2 regions of the Nosocomiicoccus ampullae genome follow, and region 2 is predicted to be linked to the other one. Evidence: predicted binding sites of a transcription regulator. Region 2 holds the regulator's gene; the other holds the start of a gene.

Region 1 (10,042 bases), 240 kb from region 2:
CTCTGAAGATCTACCGATTAAAGCGACGTTAACTACTGACGAGGAATTATCTAACGATAACCGTCAAGCGATAGAAGTCGCACTCGATGAGTTAAATAAACTATACGTGTCAAATGCGATTGATATTTCTAAAGAAGATTTAGCTTTACTTGATTCAAGTGCAGATTTAACAGTAAAAAGTAGTGATCCTGACGATGAAACAGACGAAGCTGGATTTTTTGAAAGTGAGAACTTATTAAATATAGTCGTTATTTACGCTGTTATTATGCTTATGTTCTTTATCATCATTGGATATGCGAGTCAAATCGCAACGGAAATTGCTCATGAGAAATCATCACGAGTGATTGAAATGATTGTTTCAAGCATATCACCGACGCGTCATGTTTTAGCGAAAGTAAGCGCGATTATACTCGTATCTTTCACACAGATACTGATTGTGATTGGTTCAGGACTTATTGCATTTAAAATGTCTTCTCTAGAAGCAACATTATCAGACTTTGAACTAGTTTCAAATGAGCAAACTGTACCAATTATTGTTTACTCTGTCGTATTTTTAATACTCGGATTATTACTATACTTAATATTTGCAGCATTACTCGGATCATTTATATCACGTATGGAAGATTTACAACAAGGACTCATGCCACTCACATTTATTTCAATTGGTGGATTTTATATCGGTCTATTTAACATTATGAATAGTGACGGAACACTTCTTAAAATAAGTAGTTACTTCCCGTTCTTTACACCGTTTACAATGCCGGTGCGATTACTTAACTTAGATACATCGATGAGTGTAATATATATCGGCATCGTAATTCTCGCTATTTCAGTTGTATTGTTACTGTTCTTGACAACAACTGTATACAAACGCAACGTGTTAATGAATGATTCTAATATGTTAAAATCGATTAAAAAGATGAAAAACATGTAAAATAAATGCCGATGGGATATCCATCGGCATTTTGTTTAGTTAAATAAATTTTTAATTGAATCAATAAGTGATCTAAAGAAAGATTTAATTGACTCGATAAGTCCTTGTCCTTCTTCACTTTGAGAGAAATCTTTAATATCATTTCCTAAGTTTTTCGCTTGCTCTTTAGCATCTTTAAACGCGTCACTATCTTTAATTTGGTTAAGTAAGTCTTTTGAGCTATCTAAAATTTTACTTGCAGAGTCTTCATTAAAGAATCCGGAGTTTTTAATTTGAATGATAATATTAATAATCTGGTTTTTCTGATTATCTGTGATGACGTCTTGTAAACCGTTGTCTTTAAGTTTTTCATCGACAATTTGACGAACATCATCTTCAGTTAAGTCTTTACCATCGTTGATTTGGTTAATGATCGTAATTTTAATTTCAGTAATGGCTTTATTTAACTGAGATTCACTGTAGCCATCTTTACCTTCGTTTTCAGACGTGATATCTGAGATTGTGTTTAGTTCATCTTGAGCGTTTTTCGTATATTCAGTATTTAAACTTTCGCCTTGAACTTCGTATGCTTTATAGATTCCTGTTAACGCTGATTCTCCAGTAACGTCGTGTGGTGCAGCAATTGTTACGTCTGCATCAGTGACGCCAGCTGTGATTAGCGCGTTTTGGTAAGTCTCAGGGCTAATTTGTGTGATTTTACCGTAAGTTTCGTCGATGTCAATTTTTAACCCACCAGAGTTTTTCTCCATAATACGAATACTTGAGAATAAAATATTATCGTCGTATCTATAGTTAATATACTTTTCAGTATCATTACCGTAAACATAATCGACAATATCTGAATCTTTTGTACCAAGTAACTGAGTAATTTTTTCTTTATCCGGAGAATTTTCTAATCCCGCACCATATATCGTTACACTCTCTTTCCATTCTGAAGCAGCAAATGCTTTAGAAGATAAACTAAATGTAAGTAAAAGAGATGTTAAAATAAGTAACCACTTTTTCATAGTTCATACCTCTCATATATAAATTTGCTTTAAGAATACTATATTAACTAGCGATATACAAAAGATAAGGTATTTCATCTGAGTTAAAATGTGTTATCCTTATATAGAACATATGTTCGCTTTAAGGAGAGAACGCTTATGTATAACTATTATTTATGTCCAAAAAGAGAGATATTTTGTATCGATCAAAAAAGTTTTTTCGCGAGTGTATCTTGCTTGATGAACGGATGGGATCCAAAAACAACGTACCTTGCGGTCGTTGGTGATGTTGAAGAAAAGGGATCTGTCGTTTTAGCAGCGACACCAAAAATGAAAGAAATTGGTATTAAAACAGGGTCTAGACATTTCGAAGTTCCAAAAGCGGACCACATTAAAGTGATTAACCCATCGATGAAAACATATTTAACGTATTCAAAAAAAATAACTGAAATTGCGTTACAATATGTTGCGCCTGAAGATTTTCATCAATATTCTATCGATGAATTTTTTATGGATGTGACAGATAGTTATCATCTCTTTGCTGAAACACCGTATGAACTTGCAGAAATTTTAAAAGCACATATTTATAGAGAAACACTCATTGAATGTGCGATTGGTATTGGTGATAACGTTTTGTTAAGTAAAGTATCACTAGATATTGAAGCGAAAAAGATGCCAAATGGGATTACAGAGTGGCGATATCATGATATCGCTGAAAAGTTATGGCCGATTTCACCGCTTAGAAATTTTTTTGGTATTAATAAACGTTCAGAAAAGAAATTAAATCAGCGTGGTATTTTTACAGTGAAAGATTTAGCCCTTTACCCGGTAGAATATTTAAAAAAAGATTTCGGTGTGATTGGAATCGACTGGCATATGCATGCTAACGGTCTAGATTTTAGTAAGTTAAGCGAAAAATACAATGCAAAAAGTCCGACAATCGCTAAGAGTCAAATTTTAATGAGAGATTATGAGTTTCATGAACTATATGTCGTCATACTTGAACACGTCGATGAAGTTATTCATAGACTCCGGTTAATGAATCGTTTTGCACGCACGATTCAATTTCAAGTGACTACAAAATACGGTAAATCGTATCGTCAGCAGTTTACAATTGACGAAGGAACGCATGACGAGAACGAAGTGATGTTTGGTATTTGGATTCGTCTTAAAAAGATTGCAGATGAAAGTGCATTGTACCGAACGATTAGTGTAAGTTTAACGAACTTAATCAGCAACAAGTATATTCAAGGCAATTTGTTTAAAGAAAATGATGAAAAACGTGAACAATTATTAAAGACAATCGATGAACTAAAAATTAAATACGGAACATTAAGTGTGATGCGCGCGTTAAGTATGACAGAAGCATCGACGTTAAAACTTAGAGAGGGACTTATTGCAGGACATAAGCGCTAAAAACTTCACATAAATTATGCTATAATAATAGATTGGATATTCACTTAGAAATTTAGCTTTGAATAGAATAGAGTAGTGAAAAAATGCTATACTTTAAACGGAATTTAAAGAGAGCATTCGAAAAAGGATTGAAATTAATGGAGTTTGTAGAACTTACTGAAAGAGAATTTGAGCAATATACGACTGAACATTTTAGTCATTTTACTCAAACGTTAGATAATTACCGCTTAAAAGTAGAAGAAGGTACAAAGAGTTACTTCGTTGGTTTAAAACATAACGGTGAAGTAAAAGCAGCCTGTTTAGTTACGCTTGGCCGCGTTATGAAATTCTTTAACTTTGCGTATACGAATAGAGGACCTGTACTTGATTATTCTGATCATAGAATAGTTAAAGCATTTTTTAGAGGGTTAGAAGAATTTTTAAAAGATAAAAAGGTTGTTTATCTTCGTGTGGATCCATACGTCATTTTAAACGTGCGTGATCACGATGGTAATATTTTAGAAGAAAAAGAAAATGTGCAATTATTTGATTGGTTTAAAGAACTTGGCTACACACACGACGGATTCACTGTCGGATTTAGTAAAGACACTCAAATTAGATGGCACTCAACGTTAGATTTAAAAGATAAAACTGAAGAAGAAATCTTTAAAAATTTCGACCAACTACGTAAACGTAACATTCGTAGAGCTGAAAAAGATGGTATTAAAGTGAAATACCTCGGTTTAGAAGATATCGATATATTTACAGATTTTATGGAAGACACGAGTGAAATGAAAGAATTCTTCGATCGTGGACCTGCATTTTATAAATCTAGAAAGAAATATTTTAAAGATAATGTGATGATTCCACTTGCTTATGTCGATTTAGATGAATACGTTGATACTTTAGAAAAAGAAGTCGCTAAAATGCAAAAAGATTTAAATAAAGCAAAGAAGCAAGCAGATCGTCATCCAGATAATAAAAAAGCACAAAATAAAGTGAAAAACTTTAACGAACAACTCGCTAATATCGAGAAGAAATTTAATGAAGGGGTTAAACTACGTGAAACCCACGGTAAAGAACTCCCAGTTGCAGCGAGCTATTATATTAATACACCACACGAAGTTGCATATTTAGCAGGAGGCACTGCAAATGAATTTAGACACTTTGCTGGAAGTTACGCAATTCAGTGGGAAATGATTAAATACGCTTTAGAGCATGATGTAGACATTTATAACTTCTATGGTATTAGTGGTAAATTTACTGAAGATGCTGAAGATTACGGTGTCATCCAATTTAAAAAAGGATTTAACGCAACAGTTAACGAATATATTGGTGACTTTGTAAAACCAATTAACGGAACATTAGATAAGTTATATCACTTATTAAAAAGGTAGGAAGATAATATAATGAAGTTCGTACAATTAACTAATAAAGAATATGCAGATTTTATAGAATACGGAGGACACGAAAGTGCCTTCTTCCAGATGATTGAAAATAAAGATAACCGCTTAAATGACGGGCGTTTTGAAGTAGAATTACTCGGGTTAAAAGATAACGATGGAAACGTCTTAGCAGCAGGTTTATTTACAAAAGAGCCGACAATTTTAGGCAAATATTTCTATTATTCTAACCGTGGACCTGTACTTGACTATGATAACTTAAGTTTAGTACGTGCATATTTTGCTGGTTTAACTGAATATTTAAAAGAAAATAATGCGTCTTACGTAAAGGTTGACCCGAACTGGATTTATAAAAAATACGATAAGGACGTCGAGCCGTATAATGATTACGAAAATCGTGATGAGGTTATTCAGTTATTAGAAAATATGGGTTACGTTCATCAAGGATTTACAAGAGGTTACTCAAATACGTCACAAGCACGCTGGATGAGTGTCTTAGACGTGAGCAAATTTAAAAATGAAGATGAATTAGTAAAATCTTTTGATAACTTACGTAGAAGAAATATTCGAAAAGCAAAACGATTTGGAGTTAAAGTTCGTTTCTTAGAAGTAGATGAAATGGATATCTTTGTCGATATGTACTTACACACTGCAGAGCGTCAAGATTTCTTCGTGAATGAAGACCCTGAAAAGTACTTTAAGCAGTTTAAAAAAGCATATGGCGATAAAGTACTTGTCCCACTTGCTTATATTGAATTAGATCAATTTATCGACCAAACTGAAAAAGAAATTGAGAAATTAGAAAAACAAAAAGAAAAGCAAGAACAAAAAGAAAACCAAAACAAAAAAACATTAAATAAAATTAAAGAGTTAGAAAGAAATATTGAAGGTCACGTAAACGATCTTGAAAAATCGAAAGAATTTAAAGAAGTACACGGTAACGTATTAAATCTCGGTAGTGGAGTATACTTTGTAACACCTTACGAACTCGTCTATAACGCAGGAGCGTCAAGTGAAGAGTTTAATATGTTTGTAGGACCATATATGATGCATCTTGAGATGATGAAACATGCAATGGACCACGATATTGCTCGCTATAACTTCTACGGTGTATCCGGTGACTTTAGTGAAGACGGAGAGGACTACGGTGTATACCGCTTCAAACGTGGATTTGATGCTGAAATCGAAGAGCTTGTTGGTGACTTTGTGAAAGTGATTAATCCTGTTGTTCATAATGCGTTTAAAGTAAAAGTGAAATTAGAGCAAAAACTCGGTAAAAGATAGTAAAGGGTGCGAGTCTAATGAAAGTTGAAGAAATTTCTGAACAAGAATTTTATACGTTTATGAAAAACTATAATGATATGTATCATTTTATGCACGACGAATTATATTATGATTATGTTAAAGAGCATACAAAAACATATTTACTCGGCTTAAAAGAAGAAGCAAATCTTATCGGCGTATCATTAATTAGTGAGTATCCTTTTTTAAGATCATTTAACGCGATGTCTACGCATTCTGGTCCTGTGATTGAAGACTTTACAAATGAAAAGTTAGAACGCTTTATAAAAGGAATTGATGATTTCGCAAAATCTAAAGGTGCAGTTACTCTTACATTTTCTCCGTATACAATCTATCAAATGAGAAATAGAGATGGGAATGTAATAGAAAATGATCCAAAAAATAACAAAGAAATTATAAGGATATTCTCTAGAAATGGATTTAAACACCACGGATTTACGAGACAAATGATTTTTGGAGAAAGTATTAGATTTCTATCCGTTGTAGATATTAGTGGTAGTCTAGATGAAATTTTAAAAAATATGGACCGCACAACTCGTTACAATACACGCCAAAGTGAAATGCTGCCGTTAAAGCTTAAATATCTTGATGAATCAGAATACGACCGCTTCATAGAAATCTATAAAGATACAGAGGCGCGACTAGGATTTGACGAAATTCCAGAGTCGAGAATTAAAGCACAGTTGAAAAGTTTACAAGATAAGTCGTATATCGTGTTATCACAAATTGATCTTGATCAATATATCGATGAGTTAACGAAAGAGTTAAAAGAATTAACCGAAGCGCTAAAAGAATTAGAACAAAAAGAAACGATTACGCGCGGTGAAAAGAAACGATTAAATGAACAAAAAAATCTCGTGAAAAGTAGAGAGAAAAGACTTAGAGAAGCTGAGAAACATCGAGACGAATATGGCGGTTTAATCGACTTATCTGTCGGTATGTATTACTACAACAATAATGAAATGGTCTATTTATACAGTGGTAGTTATCCAGAACACTCTCAGTATTTAGGAACAAACTTCGTGACATGGGAAATGATTAAAAAAGCAAAAGAACTTGGTCTTGAGCGTTTTAATATGTTTGGAATCACAGGTAACTTCCATGAAGACGCAAGTGATTACGGTGTATTTAGATTTAAACAAGGATATAACGCATCAATCGAAGAACTACCTGGAACATTTTCAATTGTAAATCGACCAGTCATTTATAAAGCGAAAACCTTAATCGATAAAGTAAGATAAAAAGAGAAGCACAACTAGTGCTTCTCTTTTTGTATTGGACGTGATTTGATTCGTTATCATAAGAGTTGGTGTAATAGGTAACTATTACTTATGATAAATCACCCGCTAACCAAAGAGATAGTGTAATAAGATACTATTACTTATGATAAATAGTCCGTTAACCAAAGAGATAGTGTAATACCACACTATGACTTGCGATAAATAGCCTACTAACTGAAGAGATAGTGTAATATGATACTATCATTTATGATAAATAGCCCGTTAACCAAAGAGATAGTGTAATACCACACTATGACTTGCGATAAGTAGCCCACTAACTGAAGAGATAGTGTAATAAGATACTATTACTTATGATAAAACACCAACTAACCAAAGGGATAGTGTAATACCACACTATGACTTGCGGTAAGTCGAGTTATGATCATGTTCTTTATCGAATATCTCTTGTATATTTTTAAATGCTCTAGAGTTTTTAAGACTACTATAGATGACTACCGCGATGATTCCACCGATAATTGTCGCTCCGACGAATCTCGGTGTGTATAAAAACCATACTGCGTTTGAATCAAGATCCATAAAAATTTTCATAACTGGTACTGAAATAATCGAACCGATAATTCCTGTGCCGACAAACTCACCGAACCATGCACCGAAGATTGATTTTGATAATTTATAGCCAATTCCAGCTAAAATTGCACCAAAGACCGCACCTGTTAGTGCTAGCGGTGGAATTCCGAATATAATCATTCTTAAAATCGCTGTCACAAGGGCAATGAGTGTCACGTAAAATGTACCAAAAGTTGCAAATATAATGTTAAAGACTGTCGACATTGGTGCCATACCTTCAATTCTAATAATTGAAGACAATACAGTATTTAACGCGATACATACAGCGAGAATTGTAAGTTTTTTTGTGGACATACTATAATTTAATCCAATCTTCTTGTTTATATGCCATATCAAAGAATAAGTACTCGAATCTAACACTCATAAAGAACGCGTTTAACATTCTTTCTTTTTGGTCATCGTTTGCTTTGTCGTATAATTTATCGCATAAATCGATATGTCTTTCAGTTAAATTGTTAAACTCGTCTGTGACGTACGTATCAATCCAGCTTTGATAAATTGGTACAGGTGATTGATGTTTAATTAATTCTGCACCGATATCTTGGTATAACCACGGGCATGGTAATAGTCCAGCAACCGCAACACCGATGTAATCTTCAGATTCTACAATTTGTCTATACATATGAGCAATGTAATGATCTGCAGTTGGTGCAATTTCTGTGTTATCAAATTCTTCGTCTGTAATGTTTTTTTCTTTAAAGAACTCTTCACGAACTGCAATTTCTCCTGCTTCTAGGTCTTCTTTGTTTTTAAACATAATATCTTTTACTTCGTTGCTTTCTGCACGGTCTCCAATTTCTCCAAAAAGACGAGAAAAGTGGATTAAGTAGTAACCATCTTGAATAAGATAATATCTAAATGATTCCTCACTTAATGAACCATCTGCCAAGCCAGTCACAAATGGATGATTGTGACTTCCATCCCAAAATTGTTTTGATAATTCGCGAGCTTTCTCACTGAACTTCATATTAAATATTCTCCCTTTTATTTGCACAAAAAAAGCTCCGTTAGAGGAGGCTTGTGAAATAAATGCATGCGAAATAAACATGATATACACAACACCTACGCTAGTATTACCTAGATCAGATTGTGGGTCAGGTCTTACCTTTCTCAGCCGAAGCTCCCCATGTGCTTATATTTGATTACAACTGAAGTGTACTATAGTTTTTATCTTTTGTCTTATAAATATAAAATAAAAATTGTTGACAACTGAATATTTAGTCTTTAGTATAATATATACTTATTCGTAAAAGTAAAAATAGTAGCTGTAGCACTCAGAAAACATGTGGTTGATGGAAACATGTACAATATTATTTTGAATTGGGCGAATAATAGTTAACTTAATAATAAGAGAAGCAATTAAGGTGGCACCGCGAAATAATATCGTCCTTACGAATTATTCCGTGGTGCTTTTTTAGTTGAATGAGTGAACAGTTTTACTGTTAATATAGGTGGCACCGCGCATTTTGCGTCCTTTTTAGGATTCAAAATGTGCGTTTTTTATTAGGGAGAGTGATGACAATTTTATTAAATACATATTGTGAATTTAAATTTAAACGATGGCGTCATCGTGATAAATCTAAATAATATTAAATTTAAGGAGAATAAAAACATGAATACTATTAATAAAATTCAAACTGAAGCAGATCAAAACGGATTTTTCGGAGAATACGGTGGTGCATTTGTACCTGACGCATTAAAGTCAGCGATGGCAGAGTTAAAAGAAGTATATAACGAATTAAAACACGATGAATCATTCCAAGAGGAATTGAACTATTATTTAAAAGAGTATTCAGGTCGAGAAACGCCACTTACATTTGCAGAAAATTTAACAACAACACTCGGCGGCGCTAAAATCTACTTAAAGCGCGAAGATTTAAACCATACAGGGGCACATAAAATAAACAATGCAATCGGGCAAGCGTTAATCGCAAAACGTATGGGTAAAAAACGACTCGTCGCTGAAACAGGCGCAGGGCAGCACGGTGTTGCAAGTGCAACAGTTGCAGCAATGTTTGATATGGAAATCATAATTTTTATGGGTGCTGAAGATATGCGTAGACAACGCTTAAACGTTTTTCGAATGGAGTTACTCGGTGCAAAAGTTGTCGCAGTAGAAGAGGGCAACCGTACGTTAACTGAAGCAGTCGATGC
Region 2 (10,042 bases):
TTTAAGAATACTATCCTTTTCTTTCTCCATAATTATTAACTCATTCATTAACTTATCATGCTCTTTTAAGTGGAGTTCAAGTTCCTTTACTTTCTTCTCTTCACGTTCAGCATCTTCAATATCTCTTTTTAATTCCGTGATGTTTAACTGAAGTGAGTGCCTATTTTCGCTTAACACTCTGAGTGCGTCATAACTGACGTCAGTTTCTTCTAATTCTTTAGTTTTTAAAGAAATATCGTTAGTTAACTTTTCAGTATGGCTTTTTAACTCTGCAATCTCATTTTCAGCATGCTGAATCGATGAATCTAAGTTATTATAGCGCTCGGTAGAGTGTTTATTTAACGTAGATAGTTTTTTCTCTTTACTTTCTATTAAGTTTTCTTTGTTTTTTAAATTGTCTATCGTATACGTGACTGTTTTTAGTTCATTTTCGTCATACTCTAAACTTTTAGATAATTCATCTTCTTTTTGAACTGATTCTGAAAGTTTTTTTGAAATGCTTTTTTCTAAGTTAAATATCTCCTTAATTTTAGATAGCTCTTCAACGACATGTAATGTTTTTTCTGTTTCTTTTATTTTATATTGTTTAGTGACTAAGTCTTTTAACGATGTTTCTGTATTTTTATATTCAGTCACTTTTTCATTATGTTTACGGTCTAAATCGATCTCTTCAGACAATTTTTCTATCGATGAAACTACCGGTTTTAGTCCATCACGTTTTTTGCTTAAATCTTCTCTTTTTTCTTCAATTGAAGCTTCAAACTCTTTTAATGACGTATTAAATTCGAAGATCGGTTCAGTCGTCACTACTGAAAATTTTGTTTCAATTTCTTTACTCAGTAAGTCTAGATTGTTTTCTTTAGTTTTAAACTCCTTATAAATACTTTTATATACATCGTTAAATCGCTCAGTACCAAATAACGTTTTTAAAATTTCTTCTTTTTCTCCACTATTTGCCGTAAGGAGTTTTTTAAATTCACCTTGTGGTAAAAGTGCAATTTGTCTAAACTGACGTGCGGTCATTTGTAGTAAGTCTTCAACAAAGACAGATACTTCTTTTAAACCAGATGCAAGTAACTCTCCGAACTCATTATAAATTGCCGCTTGTCCTGTCGTTGGGGTCTTATTTTTACGTTTTTTATATGTTAATACGCGTTCAATTCGATATTCTTTTCCGCGATGTGAAAAATCTAAATGGACTTTTGATAACTCATCGTCACTAGCAAACTGACTTCTTAGTGACTCTCCGCCTCTACTTTCAGTTGAAGCAGTAGCAAATAGCGCGTACGTAATTGCATCAAAGATCATCGATTTACCAGAACCAGTACGTCCAGATATTAAAAATAATGAATTGTTTAGATCTCTAAAATCGATTGTTTCATTTTTATATGGCCCGATAAATTCCATATGTAATTTAATTGGTTTCATTATTAATCCCTCTTAAATGGTTATTAAACGTGTCTAACTCGAAATCAGTTGGTTGTCGTCCTGTAAACTTCTCGAAAAATAGTGTTAAAATCTCATCATCACTCGTATTATTTACGTCGTACTGAATATCCTCATCCACATATGATTCAACTTTTCTCGATAATACGAGAGTATTTTCATATAACTGTTTTAAAGCAGTCATCGGTTCTTTATAGCCTTCCATATCAGTTAACTCAAACTTAATGTAAGCATCTTTATCTTCAATTTCTTTTTTACGAGTAATAATATCAGTGAAGCTACCTTTAAAGTGTATGAGGTCATGGAGTAATTTTACTTCTATAAAATCAACAGTATTCGTATCCGTGTCAATGACTTTAAATCCTTTTTTATGATTCATCTCGTCAAAACTATACTTCATAATCGCGCCACTATAAAATATATGATTACTATTAAATGCGTTATGACGATGTAAATGACCAAGAAGTGTATAATCAAAGTCTTTAAAAATAGTATGTGGTACTTCCTCAGTTAATCCAATCGTCATTTTCTCTTCAGAATCTGACTCTTTACTCCCTGATACAAATAAGTGACCCACTAATATATTATTTTCATTATTAAATTTACTACTCATTTCGTCGATTACTTTTTTATACGCTTTTTCAAACGTATCAATCGAATCGTCATTAAAATAAGTACGTACTTCTGGAATTTCTAAATACGGTAAAAGATAAAAATCCGTGTCTTGGATCGTTATAGGTGTAAAACTATCTTCTAGTGTCGTATTTACGTGAAAGTCATTCGCTTTAAACCATTCACTGCGCGCATCGACATAAGGTTTACTATCATGGTTACCACTAATTAAAAGTAATGGTTTTTTACGGACCAAATTAATTTCTTTTAAATAATGATCGACGACATTCATTGCTTCTTGTGACGGTTGTTTTTTATCATATAAATCACCAGCAATTACAACGACGTCGATATCTTCCTGATCGATATACTCTAATATTTGATCTAAAACGTATATTTGATCTTCAATTAAACTTTTTCTATTTAAACGTTTGCCGATATGCCAATCGGCTGTATGTAAAATTTTCACTCAATATCACCCTATCTATTATCTACTCTATTTTATATTAAACATCGTAAAAACAAAAATGACCGATAAGCAAATGCTTACCGGTCACTATGTTAGTGCGATAGATTTTCTAATGCAATCACAACTTGATCGAGTTTCCTTTCCATACGGTGCATTAGGAAAAACGTCACGACGATAGGAAATCCAACGTCACTAACGAGCTGAGCAATATCCATTTAAACGAGTTGCTCGACGTCTTGAGTGATGATTTTTGCACTCTTTAGACGTACTGGTGCACCGTCTTTTGATATTAATGCTTTCGACTCGATAATCGCGTCCGCTTCTTGATTCACTTCATCTGCAGTTAAACCTTCTTTTGGATTATTGATAGTGAAATTTAAAATACCATCACGTTCAGTTTCAAATGATAATACTAGCTTTTTTGACATTTAATATCCTCCTTTAATTAACGTACTGCTTCTGTTGTAACTTTTAAGACGTTGACGTATTGTTCTCCTTTTAAATTTCCGTACGCTTGACTAAAAGTCAGTAAGCTTTTGTTTTCAGTATTTACTGATAAACGACCCACAGTACGTGATTTTAAAACTTCTTTCCCTGACTCATCGAGTGCTTCAAACACAAACTTTGCTGATAATGATTTAATCATTCAATCACCTCCCTTACACCCTATATATCGAACTGAATAGAAATATGGACAACTATAATTTAATTTTCTATAATTTAATTGAGAGGTGAATAACGTGTACAATGACTTTGTCATGTGGCTAATTGCGGTTTGGGGCTTCATAATGATTGGACTCCTTGCAATTGGTGGATTTTTTATGTTTAGAAAATTTTTAAAAGCATTGCCACGAGAAGACGGTTGGTCAGAACTTGATTGGCAAGAATATTATATAGAACAAGCACTCCCACTTTGGAACGCCGAAGCGAGAAAATTATTAGATGAGTTAGTTTCTCCGGTACCACAAATATTTAGAGGCGTTGCGAAACAAAAGATTGCAGGGAGAATTTCTAAAATTGCACTCGATGAAAAAGTAAGTACAATCCATTTAGACCAAATTATAAAAGGTTATATTATCGCGACACCAAAGCGAGATCATGGATTTATGAAGAAGAAATTAAAAGAGTTAAATATAGACTATTCACCATATGAACATTTATTTGAACTTGCAGACGATGAAAAACAAAAATTCTCTATATTTGAACAAACTGAAGCATTAAAAAAGGTTGAGTAACATCTGTTACTCAACCTTTTCTTTATCTTTAAATTTTAAATAATGGATGACCATGGAAGTTCTCCATATAACTATCATCGTAAAAGCAAGTAAGAAGAACATTCCCCCGATTTCTCCTGGTGAAATATCTTGAGATAATATAGTCTTCATAAATGTACGTATAATAAGTAGTCCAACTAAAATAACTGGAAATAGTTTAGATGGTTTAACGTATAACTCGTCATCTCTTACTTCATATTTTGTTGTAAATAATAGTGCTAAAGAAAATATTGCACCGACAATAACTGCTTCTAATATCAACTGGCCATCTAATCTAAAATACGGAAAGACAAACATCAATGCCCCCGTGGACATCATAATTGGCGGGATAATAATCTTTTTTAAATATAGTGGCGACTTCGTTTCTTGATTTCGCCAAAAGATAACGAGTATCCCCATAATAATCGCACCGATTGATGCGATAATGAATATTTCATTCTCATATGTTTTAAGTAAGTCTAATAACTGATTCATTTAAAACCCTCTAAAGTCACCAAAGTACGGTGATAACCAAATAATGATTTTTGTAAGGCCGTCAAAATATAATAAAATACCCATTAAAATCATAATCACTCCACCGACTTTCATGAGTGTCCCTGAGTATTTTACAATCCATCTCGTACGTGATACAAAGAAACTCAATACAAAAAACGGCACTGAAAAACCTAAGCAGTAAACAATCATTAACATAAGTGCGTTTTCTGGTTCTGTTGCACTCATTGCAAAAATCGCACCGATAATTGGTCCGTTACAAGGTGTCCAACCTGCTGCAAATGCCATACCAATTAAAACTGATCCAATAAATCCACCCGGTCTATTTTTAAATTCAAACTTTCTATTTTTATTGAGAAAATCAAAGTTTAAAATACCTGTAATAATTAAACCGAATATAATAATTAATATCGCACCAATTTGTTGAATCAGCTTAGAGTATTCGATTAATACCCCACCGAAAAATGTTGTACCAAATCCAATTGCAATATATATTAAACTAAACCCAATTAAGAAGAATAGTGTATGTAGTACCGCGCGTAAGTTAAAGTTACGATTTTGAACTTCATCAAAACTCATTCCCGTGATGTAAGATACAAACGCCGGGAATACTGGTAACACACACGGGGAAATAAAACTTAAAACACCCGCACCGAATGCGAGAAAAAATGTAACTTCACTACCCAATTCTTTTTCCTCCACTTCATACTAAGTGTACCACTCAGCATTAAAGACTTCTTCTTTTATTTATAATATTTATGACAAATTTTCAAACCTATAAAAAAACACTGACGAGTGTCAGTGTCACGATTTATTTTTTAACGTCTTTCATGTTTTTGTTCATCATCGTCATCATTTGATTAATTTTCTTTTGTGATGGCTTTTGACCCATTTGCATCATCATCATTCTTAATACGTCTTCGTTAATTGGTGGGTTTTTCTCTAAATAATCCATCATATACTTTCTTGCAAGGAAGAAACCAAGTGCTGTTCCACCTGCTAAAGCAACAATTACGATTAAAATCCAAATCCAAGTTGCCAAATGACTCACCTCTTTTCACTTTTTCAACATTCTAATTGTACATGAATTTTTTTCATCGTTCAACGCATTTAAAACATCCTGCATATAATATGCAGGATGCCTTAAATTAATCTTCTAAAATAATATCAACTAAGTTATCGACTGTGTAACCGTATCTTTCCATAACTTCGTTACCAGGCGCACTTGCACCGAATGTGTCGATCGTTAAGTACTTACCATCTAAACCAACAAATCTTGCCCATCCGATACTTGCCGCCATTTCAACAGCTGTTCTATTTTCAATATGTTTATTTAACACGCTGTCGATATATGCTTTATCTTGTCTAAAGAAAGTTTCAGTATCTGGTATAGATACTACTTTCACGTTGACGTCTTTTTCTTTTAATACTTTTGCCGCTTCAATTGCGAGTGCAACTTCACTACCTGTCGCAAATACAATCGCGTCATCTCCGTTATCATACGCAACGTATCCACCACGCTTAACACCTTCAGCAAGCATCTCTTTTTTGATATCTAATGCTTCAACATCTTGACGCGTTAAAACAAGTGCTGTTGGAGTGTCTGTAGACTCTACTGCACGCTTCCAAGCTTCACGTGTTTCGTTGCCATCTGCTGGACGAATCACATTTAAGTTTGGAATCGCACGAAGTCCAGCGAGTTGTTCGATTGGTTCGTGTGTTGGACCGTCTTCACCGACTGCGATAGAGTCGTGTGTAAATACGTACGTTACTGGTAACTGCATTAATGCACTTAAGCGTACAGCTGGTTTTAAGTAGTCACTAAACACAAAGAAAGTACCAACGTATGGTAAGATCGCGCCGTGTGCTGCCATACCGTTTGCTGCAGCTGCCATTGCGAATTCTCTGACACCAAACCAGATGTTTCTACCACTATAATTATCTTTTGAGAACGCCTCTTCTTTATTGACCATCGTTTTGTTTGAAGATGCTAAGTCTGCTGCTCCACCAAATAATGTTGGTATATTTTCAGATAGCTGTTGAATCACGTCACTCGAACTGCCACGTGTCGCTTTTTTAGATCCAACTTCAAATTCTGGTAAATTCATGTCGTAATCGACTGGTAATTTACCTTCTACTGCGTTTATAAATTTCTCATATTTTTCAGGATACTTTTCTTTATAGTCTTCAAGTAATTCGTTCCATTCACGCTCTAACTTTTCTCCACGCGCTGTTAACGTTTCGTCAAATCTTTCATATACTGACTCATCAACATGGAACTGTTTTGAATGATCTAATTCATAATGTTCAAATGCACTTTTTCTTTCATCTTCACCGATTGGTGCACCGTGAGAATCACTTTTACCTTGTTTGTTCGGTGAACCATATCCGATGATTGTTTTAATTTCAATTAATGATGGTTGATCTGATTCTTTTGCTTTTTTAATTGCTTCATTAATTGCATCCACGTCGTTACCATCATCAACACGGTGGTAATCCCAGTGATATGATTTAAAACGCCCTTCAATATCTTCAGAGAAACTCATATCTAAATCTCCGTCAAGAGAAATATCGTTTGAATCATATAACACGATTAACTTATCTAGCGCTAAGTGTCCTGCGAGTGATGCTGCTTCATGAGAAATTCCTTCCATTAAGTCACCGTCACTTGCTAAAACATAAGTGTAGTGGTCAACGAGTTCATGCCCGTCTGTATTAAATAGACTAGCTAAATGTCTTTCTGCCATCGCCATACCAACACTCATTGCAAACCCTTGTCCAAGTGGGCCTGTTGTAATCTCTACACCATCAGTATGTTTAAATTCTGGGTGTCCAGGTGTTCTTGACTCATATTGGCGGAACTCTTTAATGTCATCCATTGAAATTACGTCTGCAAAGTGAAGTAAACTATATAACAGCATACTTCCGTGTCCCGCACTTAAAATGAAGCGGTCTCTATTGAACCATTTCACTGAGTTTGGGTTAAAGTTTAAATGTTCTTTCCAAAGTGTATAAGCCATTGGTGCCGCACCCATTGGAAGCCCAGGGTGTCCTGAATTTGCTTTTTCAATCGCATCAATTGATAAAGCACGAATTGAATTAACAACAAGTTGGTCAGTCTGATCAAAAGTCATAAAAAATAAAGTCTCCTTAATCTATTTCTTGTTTTTCTTACTATTTTGAATATCTTTAACTTTTTGTGGCGTTACGTCATTACCTTCAGGGTCAATTACTTTAGAATTTTCGAGTTGTGATTTAAAACTTTTTCTAAAGTTTTTTAAATACTCACCGCGAAGTGAGTTTAACTCATCTAACTCATCTTTTGTAATCTTTTCTTCACGTTTTAACTTCGCCAATTCATTCAGTCTAGTTAGTTTTTTATCATCTAACATGATGATCAATCCTTTCACTTTAAATTTACCATAAAAAAACGCATTCGGCTATATTGCCGATGCGTAAATATCATATATTATCTGTTTACTATATATCAGTATTACTTAGAAACTATTTCAACGTTACTGTTCGTATCTATGTTCGGTGAAAATTCGTGAAAAGTAGTTGCTGCTTGAGAAATTCCAATTGGCTGATCGATATCGTATAGTGGTGCATTTATATAAAAATCGACTAAGAAATATAAGCTTAGAGCGATAAGGACTATAGTAATAATAGTAATAGTGACTTGTTCTTGTTTGACCATATATAACACATCTCCTAGAACATTTGTTTGTATTTATATGATAATAGAACACGTGTTCGTTGTCAATGATTTACGAACAAATGTTTGTAGCATTATATTAAATATGTTAAAATTAAGCTAATTCATAATTCGGAGGATTTATTATGGAACAACTAACTACGCGTCAAAAAGAAGTACTGAAATATATAAAAGAATGTGTCAATGAAAAAGGTTATCCGCCAAGTGTTCGTGAAATTGGAAATGCGATTGGTCTTCAGTCAAGTTCAACAGTTCACGGTCACTTAAGTAAACTAGAAGAAAAAGGTTATATTAAAAGAGATCGTACAAAACCAAGAGCAATTGAAGTTGTCAGTCAAGAACTTGAACAAAAAGTTGAGGTCATTCACGCACCAGTTCTCGGTAAAGTAACGGCAGGCTTACCAATCACAGCCGTTGAAAACGTTGAAGAGTATTTTCCATTACCAGAGCATTTAACTGCTGGTCATAATAGTGAGGTATTCCTATTATCAGTTGTTGGTGATAGTATGATTGAAGCGGGAATTCACGACGGAGATAAAGTAATCGTTAGAAAGCAAAATATCGCGCATAACGGTGAAATCATCGTCGCAATGAACGATGACAACGAAGCAACAGTGAAACGTTTTTACAAGGAAAAAGGTTATTATAGACTTCAACCTGAAAATAGTACAATGGCACCGATTATTCTAGACTCAGTGACTGTCTTAGGAAAAGTGATTGGTCTTTATCGTGAACTTTAATACTTATTAAAATGATAAACATTCATTGATATGTTTATCATTTTTTATTGTTGTCATAAATACGCTATCATTTTTATAATTTCGGACAAATATTACACTATAGAAATTATGATACACCTATCTCTTATATAGTGTAATATTAAACTTTACATCTACCCTACGTACTGTATAATCATCAAATGTATTCACAAAAGGGAGATGATCAATTGAATATTAAAGAACTCTTGAAGTTTGCTTTCGCATACTGCGGTATCGTTATCGGTGCTGGTTTTGCGACAGGTCAAGAGATTATGCAGTTCTTTACAAATGATGGGATTATGAGTTTTGCAGGAATTGTTCTTGCTGTCTTAATGGTAACTTTTGTATTTAGACAATCTGCAAAAGTTGGCTATTTATATGATGTTGATTCCCATGAGTTACCTCTTATAAAATTATTTGGAAAATACTTCGGAACATTTTTAGACTACGCATTAGTATTCTTTATGTATGTGACGTGTTTTGTAATGATTGCAGGGGGCGGAAGTAACTTAAATGAAAGTTTCGGTATGCCTACTTGGGTTGGATCAATCGTTATGATTATATTAGTCTCAATTACATTAATGCTAAAGTTTGATAGAATTATTAACTTACTTGGTATCGCTACACCTATTCTTTTAATTATGGTAATCTTCATGACAATTTTTGCATTTATTAATGCAGATCTTTCAGTTGTTGAAGGTGCTAAATATGCAGATTCATCTGTTCCACCTTGGAACGTCTGGTGGATTGACGCAACTGTATATGCCGGGCTAATGTACGGCGTTGGATTTAGTTTCATTACGATTATGGGCTCTGACACTAGACTTTATGAAGTAGTTAAAAGAGGATCATTACTCGGTGGATTATTTGTACTTATTTTAATGCTACTATTAAATGGTGGATTACTGTTAAATATGGATATTGCAGTCACTAAAGACATCCCTGCACTAGTCGTTGCTAATGCGGTACATCCATTGTTTGGATCTATCTACTCTATCGTTATAATCGTACTGATTTACAACACTGTAGTTGCGTTAATGTATGCTGTACTTGTTAGATTTACAAAAGCAAGAAGTAAAAATTATGCAATACTATTAGCAATATTAATGGTCGTTGCATTCCTATTTACGAGAATTGGATTCGTAGAATTAATTAATATTTTCTATCCATTATATGGATATCTAGGAATTATCGTCGGTCTAGGATTCTTTGTATTATGGATTAGAAAGAAAGTACAGCGTTCAAAATATTACGATCGTACAAATATTGAAGATTA

What was found. Region 2 encodes LexA, which represses DNA repair genes until DNA is damaged. Its sites were predicted from a motif close to CGAACATATGTTCG; they were not measured.
Region 1: KPF49_RS04535 (Y-family DNA polymerase) is a predicted target of LexA. The motif match lies at 2,047-2,060, and genes of this name have one in related genera.

The regions. Positions count from the first base shown of each region.
Region 1 is NZ_CP079110.1:873,178-883,219, reverse strand. Features, by position in the region: gene KPF49_RS04545 (ABC transporter permease) at 1-934, shown strand, start outside; gene KPF49_RS04540 (DUF1002 domain-containing protein) at 970-1,941, opposite strand; gene KPF49_RS04535 (Y-family DNA polymerase) at 2,080-3,336, shown strand; gene KPF49_RS04530 (aminoacyltransferase) at 3,474-4,712, shown strand; gene KPF49_RS04525 (peptidoglycan bridge formation glycyltransferase FemA/FemB family protein) at 4,725-6,002, shown strand; gene KPF49_RS04520 (peptidoglycan bridge formation glycyltransferase FemA/FemB family protein) at 6,020-7,261, shown strand; gene thiW (energy coupling factor transporter S component ThiW) at 7,655-8,182, opposite strand; gene tenA (thiaminase II) at 8,184-8,855, opposite strand; gene trpB (tryptophan synthase subunit beta) at 9,510-10,042, shown strand, end outside.
Region 2 is NZ_CP079110.1:633,057-643,098, reverse strand. Features, by position in the region: gene KPF49_RS03250 (AAA family ATPase) at 1-1,428, opposite strand, end outside; gene KPF49_RS03245 (exonuclease SbcCD subunit D) at 1,415-2,527, opposite strand; gene KPF49_RS03240 (YvrJ family protein) at 2,620-2,742, opposite strand; gene KPF49_RS03235 (DUF2922 domain-containing protein) at 2,743-2,955, opposite strand; gene KPF49_RS03230 (DUF1659 domain-containing protein) at 2,973-3,173, opposite strand; gene KPF49_RS03225 (DUF2621 family protein) at 3,268-3,762, shown strand; gene KPF49_RS03220 (CcdC family protein) at 3,769-4,275, opposite strand; gene KPF49_RS03215 (cytochrome c biogenesis CcdA family protein) at 4,276-4,980, opposite strand; gene KPF49_RS03210 (YneF family protein) at 5,105-5,335, opposite strand; gene tkt (transketolase) at 5,442-7,427, opposite strand; gene KPF49_RS03200 (DUF896 domain-containing protein) at 7,449-7,688, opposite strand; gene KPF49_RS03195 (hypothetical protein) at 7,787-7,990, opposite strand; gene lexA (transcriptional repressor LexA) at 8,134-8,748, shown strand; gene KPF49_RS03185 (YkvI family membrane protein) at 8,955-10,042, shown strand, end outside.